DNA from 4 places in the Rhizobium sp. SRDI969 genome. Region 2 is predicted to be linked to each of the others. Evidence: predicted binding sites of a transcription regulator. Region 2 holds the regulator's gene; each other region holds the start of a gene.

Region 1 (2,202 bases), 1.5 Mb from region 2:
TCGCTGCCGGCGATGTCGGTCGCGGCGGAAACGTCGACGATACCGACCTTGCGGTAGAGCGAGGTGTCGCCTTTCAAACCCTGGCCGTTGCCGCTGTCGCGGGCGAGCATCAGGAAGGTCTTGTCGGACAGGGCGACGATTTCGCTCTCGGCGGCGATCGTCGTCTTGTCCTTGGCGTCCTTGAAGACCGGCAGCGACACGACATATTCGTGCACCAGTTTCAGGTGATCGGGATCGGTGGCGTCATAGATCATGGCGCGGGTATTCTGGCGGGTCGAGCTGGAATCGCCGCCGTCCTGGCGGGCGGCCGATTGCAGCACTGATATGATGAACTTACCATCAGGCGTCATCGACATACCTTCGAGACCCTGGTTGTTCTGGCGGCCAGTCTCCGGATCCTTCGGGTCCGGAGCGGATGCGCCGGGGCCGGGATTGTTGGAGGCAAAGCTCAGCGCGCCCTTGCGCATCGGCAAAAGTGCCTTCGGCGGCTGCGTGGCCGACAGCAGGTGGCCGTCGGCCGAAAAGTGGTAGATGTAAGGACCATATTCGTCGCTGACGAACATGGTGCCGTCAGCCATGCGGATGATGGCTTCATTGTCGAGTGCGATCTTGCCGTTTACCGCTTGCGGCAGCGGCGGAAAATCACCGGCAGCGGGGCGGACGCCGGATTCCGGGTCGAGACCAGTCATGTCGCCACCCTTGTCGTCGACGAAGAGCATGGAATCGACGAGCTTTGCGTCGACGCCAGACTGTTCCTTGCCGGCCCCGGGTGTCGCACCCGGAGCGGTCGGCTTCAAGCCGATCGAGATGGTGTTCAGGCGCGGCCGGTAATCGGCGGTGCCGACGGCGTTGTAACCGCGATCGGGCAGCAGGTAGAGCGTGCCCTTGTAGCCGGCGCCGTCGCGGCTCCAGGCGGCGGGATCGACCGCCATGCCCGAGCCGGAACCAAAGGTCTCGCCGAATTTGTCACGCTGGTTGGCCGCAATGCGGCCAATGCCGACGAGGCCCTTGTTGACGAAGATGAGGCCACCGACGGTGGCGGAATTCTCGGCCATTGCGACGACTGGCAAGGCGGCGGATGCGGGTAGAACCGCGGCGAAGAGCCGCAATGCGTATGGTCTGACATTCTTCATGGAAATACCCTCTCGGTCAAAAGCGCTCTCGAAACGGCTTCCCGCCCGCAGGCTGGACACCGCTTCAAATGACACCCCCGCCTTGGATTCGATTTCCCGATGGCACAACACGCCCTGGAATTCTTCGCCCCATATCCCCGGCAGACGGTCTATGACGGGATCATGATATCTGGATGACGCTTTTCAGCGAAAAGGCCATGCCGAGAGGATGTCGGGCTTTCGCATGGCCGCATTCCAGCTCGCGCTCTATCCGACCGGATAAGGCCCTTCGGCAAAGACCTCGTCGTGGTAGCCTTTAGAGCCGACGTCGAGTGCCAAGGGGCTTCGCCACTCCCTGTTGTCGCGCAGGCAGTCGAGCACGAAACGGAAGTCATATCGCGGCTGCCAGCCGAGTTCCCGTCTTGTGCGTTCGTTGACATAGACGCGGTCGAGCGCCGGAAACATCTTCCAGCCGCGTGATGCGTAGAGGGCGCCTGCATCCGGGAACAGTCGTTCGACGACGTGAGGCGCGTCGCGTCTGATCTCGGCGAGATCACTTGCCGAAAACGGCGTCGTGGCCGAGACGATGTAGCGGCCAAAGCCGATTGCCGGCGCCTTTTCGAGCGCCAGCAGATGGGCGGCGACCACGTCGCTGATATCGACGCGGCGGTGAAGAAGCTCGTTGGCCTGGGCATTCTCTGCCGAATAGCCGTTGCGAATGTCAGGATCGTCGTCGTTTTCGGGAAAGAAACGCAACGTCCTGAGAATGACCACCGGCAGGCCGGACTTGCGGGCGAAGAGTTCGCACAAGCCTTCGGCGGCGAGTTTCGTTATGCCGTAGATGTTTTTCGCGACGGGAAGCACGTCCTCGGTCACCCATGCCGCCGGTTCGCCGGCAGCCGGCGTCAATGCCGCACCGAAGGTGCTGGTGGTGCTGGTGAAGACGAAGCTTGCGACCTCCGCAGCGACCGCTTCCTCAAGCAGGTTGAGTGTGCCGGCGATATTGGTCTCGAGGAAATCGTAATTGCCGTGGGTCGCCACATGCGGCTTGTGCAGCGTCGCGGCATGGATGACGTGGCTGATGCCTGAC
Region 2 (2,202 bases):
ACACGCAGGGGCAGCAAGTTGGGGAAAACTACGAATTCGATTCATCCGGATTCATGCGACTCTTGTCACGGAGTCAGGCTCACACTAGGTTAAAGATCAATTACTAGACTGCATGCGGCGGAACTAGTCACCAAAATTGATCAAGCGTTTCTTGTTTCGGAGCTCCCGGGACAACGGTGAGGGATTCTGCCATCACCAACGCAGAAGGTGGAGACAGGGCATGAACTGGACAGACGAGCGGGTCGAGAAACTCAAGAAACTTTGGGCCGAAGGACTGAGCGCCAGCCAGATCGCTGCGCAGCTTGGCGGGGTCAGCAGAAACGCGGTCATCGGCAAAGTGCATCGGCTGTGCCTCCCCGGCCGTGCCAAGGCCGGCGGCACCAACACCGCGGCGCGAACGCCGAAGCGCAATACCTCGGCGCCGCGCGCGCCGAACTACGCCTCACGGGTCACGACCCGCACCGTTACCCGCCAGCAGGGCGCGACCATGCTGAAGGAAGAGATCGAGATCGAAACGATCGAGGAAATGGAATATGTGCCGAGAGGCAATGTGGTGGTGCCGATTTCCCGACGCCTCGGCCTGACGGAGCTGACCGAACGCACCTGCAAGTGGCCGGTCGGCGATCCGCTGAAGGACGACTTCCATTTCTGCGGCTGCGAGTCCCCCGACAATTCGCCTTATTGCGGCTATCACCAGAAGCTTGCCTACCAGCCGGTCAACGAACGCCGCCGGGCGGCAGCCCGGGCCAGCTGAACGGGTGATCATTGCTAGAATGACGAAACGGGCCGAGTGGCCCGTTTTTTATGCAATTTTGGTCCGTGCGGATGGCTGCCCCTCATCCGCCTGCCGGCACCTTCTCCCCGCTTGCGGGGCGAAGGGACATGCCGCACCCTCTCCATCCCCACCAACCTTTCGCGGGGCACGTCCCCTCGCCCCGCTTACGGGGAGAGGGTTAGGGTGAGGGGCAGACGTTAGCACGAGCCCTTGTCAGTAACCAGAACGGAAGCCCTCAGGCTTCCATCGAATAGCCGGCGCCGCGGACGGTGCGGATAACGTCCTGCATGTTGGAGAAATTCAGCGCCTTGCGCAGGCGGCCGACATGGACGTCGACGGTGCGCTCGTCGACATAGATATCGTGGCCCCAGACGCCATCCAACAGCTGCGAGCGGGAGAAGACCCGGCCCGGCGACGACATCAGGAATTCCAGCAGGCGGAATTCGGTGGGGCCGAGGCGGACTTCACGGGTCTTGCGATGGACGCGATGGGTCTCGCGGTCGAGCTCGATGTCACCGCATTTCAGCACCGTCGACAGCACCTCGGGACGGGCGCGGCGCAGCATCGCCTTGACGCGGGCAACGAGCTCGGGGGTCGAGAAGGGCTTGACGACGTAATCGTCGGCGCCCGTCGACAATCCGCGGACGCGCTCGCTCTCTTCGCCGCGCGCCGTCAGCATGATGATCGGCAGGCGCTCGGTTTCCGGCCGCATGCGCAGCCGCCGGCAGAGCTCGATGCCCGAGACGCCGGGCAGCATCCAATCGAGGATGAGAAGATCGGGAGTGCGCTCCTGAAGCCGCATTTCGGCTTCGTCGCCACGAAGAATGGTATCGACCTCGAAGCCTTCCGCTTCGAGATTGTAGCGAAGAAGCACGCTGAGGGCTTCCTCGTCTTCAACAACTGCAACTCTCGGGATCATGCGTATCGGTCTCCTCGCGCATGATCCTTAAACCGGGGGTGATTTAAGCAATGCATCCTGCGCAAACTCAGAAATTGGCTGCGACCTCTTTGCGCGCCCGGACGGGCGCGCACGCAATTGACTGGTCCGGGCGACTGGCCCGGACGGTTATTCCGTGACCGCGCCGACGGTGTTGGCGCTGTCGTCCTTCGGACGGTCGCCTTCCGGCTGCGCGCCTGTCGTCATGTAAAAGATCGTTTCGGCGATGTTGGTGGCGTGGTCGCCGATGCGCTCGATGTTCTTGGCGCAGAAGAGAAGATGCGTGCAGCTGGTGATGTTGCGCGGATCTTCCATCATGTAGGTCAGGAGCTCGCGGAACAGCGAGGTGTACATGGCGTCGATCTCGTTGTCGCGTTCGCGGATCGCATTCGCCTTGTCGGCGGAACGATTGGTGTAGACGTCGAGCACTTCCTTGAGCTGGACGAGCGCCAGCTCGGACAGATGCTCAAGGCCGCGGGCGAGCTTGCGG
Region 3 (2,202 bases), 600 kb from region 2:
ATAGGCAGAGACACGGCCGTCATAGACGGTCTTCAGATAGGTGCCGATCCGTTCGCGGACGATCGAGTCATATTCCTCGCGCGGCACGTAGACGATCACCGAGACGAAGCGGTCGAAATGGTCAATGCGCGGCAGGACGCGCACGCGCGGCCGATCGGCCAGGTCGTTGATCTGCTCGGCAAAACTTGCGAGCAGCGTCGTGTCGATCTGGAAAAGGTCGTCGCGCGGATAGGATTCCAGCGTGTTGTCGAGCATGCGGCCCGAATGACTCATCGGATCGAAGCCGAAATGTTCCTTCACCTTCTCGATCTTGGACCGCAGCAGCGGGATTTCGGAGGCAAGCGACGTATAGGCCGTCGAGGTGAAAAGGCCGACGATGCGCAGTTCGCCGGTGACGTTGCCCTCGGCGTCGAAGCGCTTTACGCCGACATAATCCATATAGGCGCGGCGATGGACGATCGATTTCACATTGGCCTTGGTGACGATCAAAAAGTCGGGGCCGTCGAGGAAGGCGAGGATCTCAGGCGTGGTGGTCACAGCGTCCTTGCCGGTGCGCAGCACCAGAACATCGGGATTGGAGAGGATGCCGAGGCCAGCACCCTTGTCGCGCTCAACCTTGGCGTCAGCGCCTTTGCCCGAATAGACATATTCGCGCATGCCGAGAAACGTAAAATTCTCGTCGCGCAGCCAGGTCAGGAACGCCACGGCCTCGGCATGTTCGGCCTTCTTGCGGCCGGCGGCATTAGCCGAAAGCTCGGCGATCACCCCGTCGAGCTTGGCAAGCATCGGCTTCCAGTCGGACACCGAGAGGCGGACCTGTTCAAGCACTTTTTCGATGCGTTTGACGAGCTCGGCCGCCTGGGCGGAATTGAGCGGCGCAACATGAAGCTGGATATGGCTGACGCGGTTGGCCGGATCGCTTGGGTGATCGGCAGAATAAAGCGCCGGCGCCTTGCCCTTCTCCATGACCAGGATGGGATGCACGGCCATGAACAGGTCGCGATAGGTGCTCGTCACTTCGCCCATGACCGATTCAAACAGAAAAGGCATATTCTGGTCGGTGACTGACAGCACCGAGACCGCGATGCCACCAGGCGTCACATCGGCAATCGTGTCGATGCTGACGCGGGGCGCCTTGCCGTTCCAGGCGGCGAGTTCCTTTGCCGAATGCACGGCGGAGAGTGCCAGCATTTCCGGCGTATAAAGTTCGAGATCGTCATTGCTTGCCCGGCCGAAGAGAATTGCCGGATCGAGATGCGCCTCGCCTGTCGCCTTGGCGATCTTGCGCGCGCTTTCGATCTGCTTTTCCCGTTTCGGATTGTTTCTGGCAGCCATGGATCGCCTCCCTCAATGTCTGATTTTTTGCAAGCTAGCAGAAGATTCTTCGAAAAAATCTCTAAAAGAGAGGTCCGAAGGTTTGTTTTGACGCTTTATTGGCGCTGGAAACGAGAGTTTGTAAGAATTTTTCCGATTTCTTTGCCAAACGAAAGCGAAAGTCGCGTCTTCCGGTTTTTCGTTCCGCCGGACATTTCCATGCTCGCGTGAAGAATGGTTGACAGCGTGGCGTCAAAAAGATCATCAAACGCGGTCATCATTCGGATCTTGGGTATCATGTCGGAGAATGCAGCGGGCGCAGTCATCGTCATTTCGAGCCATGTCGTCCGGGGCTCGGTTGGCAATCGGGCGGCTGTGTTTGCATTGGAGACGCTCGGTCATCCGGTCTGGGCCCTGCCGACCATCGTGCTGCCCTGGCATCCCGGCCACGGCCGCTCGACACGGCTGACTTTCGCCGAAGCGGATTTCGACGCGGCGATCGACGATCTGATCCGCGCGCCGTGGATCGGCGAAGTCAAGGCAGTGCTTTCAGGCTATTTCGGCAATGCCGCCCAGGCGCGTTCCGTCGCCCGGCTGATCGGCGCGCTCAGGCAAAACAATCCCGAGCTGCTCTATGTCTGCGATCCCGTCATGGGCGATCTCGGCGGCCTTTATGTGCCGGAAGCGACCGCAGAGGCCATTCGCGATCATCTCATTCCGCTCGCCTCGCTGGCGACGCCGAACCGCTACGAGCTCGCATGGCTTTCGGGGGCGGCCCTCGAAGACAATGGCACGATCATGGAGGCGGCGCTCGCGCTCGGACCATCGCGCATGCTCGTCACTTCAGCCGTGCCGATGATGGCGGGCGGTACCGGCAATCTTTATCTT
Region 4 (2,202 bases), on a different replicon from region 2:
CGCCGCTATACCAGCTCCAGCTGACACCCTTCAGCGACATGAGGTCGCCGATGGTGATTTCATGCTGCGGCGGCAGCGTCGTTGCGGCCGCCGGATCGGCAAAGGCCGGATCGCCGTCCTTGGCCGGCGGATTGGCGCTCGGCTGGTAGGGTGGCTGCATGGTGTTGACGGCGTAGAAGTCGGGCGTCAGCGTGCCGTCGGAGACGAATTTCGGTGCGCCCTCCAGCGCCGACTTCGGGGCATTCTCCGCGACCGTCAGCGATGTCCCATCCGCATCCACCTTGGCGATGGTCGGCTTGGCCGGGCTCTTGTCGGCATCCGGATAATAGGGCGCGCAGGCGCAGACCAACGCGAAGTGGTTGAGGAACGAACCGCCGAAGGCGGTCTGGAAGAAATTGTCGGCAATGACGTATTTCTTGGCGACCTGCCACATCGGCAGGATGGAGCCGTCGTAGTGACCCATGACCAGATTGCCGGAATCGGCCCAGGCGACGAACTTGTCGTTCTTGCCGCCGTCGATCTGCATCTGCTCCTGATAGAAGCGATGCCAGAGGTCGCGGGTGATGACCGAAGGCGCCTGCGCGAAGCCCTTCGGATCGTCGATCGCGAAGGAGGCGTTGGCAAGATGGGCCGACTGCGCCTCAGTGACAGCAGGCGAGACACCCTTGGCAGTCAGGCCGCCCCAGGCCGGCGGCAGTTCGGGCAGCGGCTGGCCGTCGCGGTCGAGCTGGCGGGCGCGATCGGCTGTCGCGTTCGAGAGCCCGTCGGCGCCGGGAAAGCTGCCGTAGAGATTATCGAAGCTGCGGTTTTCGGCATAGATGACGACGACATTGTCGATCTTGTCGTAGCCGGCGGGCGCCGCATGGGCTGCCGTCGCCATGGCAAACGGCACCATGGCCGATCCGGCGAGACGGATGGAATGGAGGAGTTTCAGTCTTTTCACGGGAAGTACCTCATGGCTAGGGGGCGTTGGCTAGAGGGAGCGGAGAACGCTCGGGGGCGCGCTGAGGCTATTCCCGCCGTCTATCAACTTTGTGACATCAGGACTTGCCGTGATGCCGCACGAGGATGGCCGTCATCAATTTGTTGCAGCGGGGTTCGATCATAGCGGAAACCGGCCCGAACTTATTGGAATCCTTATGATGACGACGAAGATCATCTGGCTTGTGCGGTCCGGCCTGGCCGTCAGCATGGGTGCCGTGGCGCTTGGTCTTGCCCTTCTTCCCCTGCGGCAAAGCAGCGCGGCAGCTGCCGCCGGCGTGCATCCGGGGCCGATGTCGCGCACGGAAGCCTTCGCCCGGGCCGAAACGCTCACAGCGCTCGGCCGCAAGATATTCTCAGATACCTCGCTGTCGGCCTCGGAGCTTCAAGCCTGCGCGTCCTGCCATGATCCGGCTCACGCCTTCGGCCCGGCATCGGCCATGCCGGTTGAAATGGGCGGCGAGCATCGGGACCAGCCGGGGCTGCGCGCCGTTCCGACCCTGCGCTATCTGCAATCGGTGCCTGCTTTCACCGAGCATTATTACGATTCAGAGGACGAAGGCGACGAGAGCGTCGACAACGGCCCGACGGGCGGTTTGACCTGGGACGGCCGGGTCGATCACGGCGCCGATCAGGCAAAGATCCCGCTGCTCTCACCCTTCGAGATGGGCGACAGGGATGTGGCCGAGGTGGTGGCGAAGCTGCAGACGGCAGCCTATGCTGACGACATCAAGGCGGCATTCGGCGAGGCCGTGTTCGACCATCCTAAGGATGCCTTCGATGCCGCGGCCGAGGCGCTCGCCACCTTCGAACAGAGCGGCCCGGATTTCTATCCCTATTCCAGCCGCTACGATGCCTTCCTCGCCGGCAAGGCGACGCTGACGGCGCAGGAACTGCATGGGCGCCAACTGTTCGAGGATCCGGCCAAGGGCAACTGTTCGAGCTGTCACTTGAGCGAACCCGCCAATGACGGCGAGCCGCCGCAATTTTCCGATTTCGGCTTCCTCGGGCTTGCCGTACCGCGCAACATGGCGATCCCCGCCAACAGTGATCCGAACTATCACGATCTCGGTCTTTGCGGCCCTCAGCGCACCGATTTTGCCGGACGCAGCGAATATTGCGGCCTGTTCCGCACCCCGACGCTGCGCAATGTCGCGCTGAAGCAGAGCTTCTTCCACAACGGCTATTTCCACTCGTTGCGAGACGTCGTCTCCTTCTATG

What was found. Region 2 encodes PhoB, which activates phosphate uptake and scavenging genes when phosphate is short. Its sites were predicted from a motif close to TGTCATNNANCTGTCAT; they were not measured.
Region 1: N2A41_RS17925 (esterase-like activity of phytase family protein) is a predicted target of PhoB. The motif match lies at 1,296-1,312, and genes of this name have one in related genera.
Region 3: N2A41_RS22115 (NAD-glutamate dehydrogenase) is a predicted target of PhoB. The motif match lies at 1,542-1,558, and genes of this name have one in related genera.
Region 4: N2A41_RS30525 (acid phosphatase) is a predicted target of PhoB. The motif match lies at 1,074-1,090, and genes of this name have one in related genera.

What each region holds. Positions count from the first base shown of each region.
Region 1 is NZ_CP104035.1:3,597,579-3,599,780, reverse strand. It holds gene N2A41_RS17925 (esterase-like activity of phytase family protein) at 1-1,133, opposite strand, end outside; gene N2A41_RS17920 (NAD-dependent epimerase/dehydratase family protein) at 1,380-2,202, opposite strand, start outside.
Region 2 is NZ_CP104035.1:174,979-177,180, reverse strand. It holds gene N2A41_RS00890 (GcrA family cell cycle regulator) at 221-754, shown strand; gene phoB (phosphate regulon transcriptional regulator PhoB) at 1,011-1,694, opposite strand; gene phoU (phosphate signaling complex protein PhoU) at 1,842-2,202, opposite strand, start outside.
Region 3 is NZ_CP104035.1:4,476,601-4,478,802, reverse strand. It holds gene N2A41_RS22115 (NAD-glutamate dehydrogenase) at 1-1,335, opposite strand, end outside; gene pdxY (pyridoxal kinase PdxY) at 1,612-2,202, shown strand, end outside.
Region 4 is NZ_CP104038.1:180,421-182,622, reverse strand. It holds gene N2A41_RS30525 (acid phosphatase) at 1-943, opposite strand, end outside; gene N2A41_RS30520 (cytochrome-c peroxidase) at 1,143-2,202, shown strand, end outside.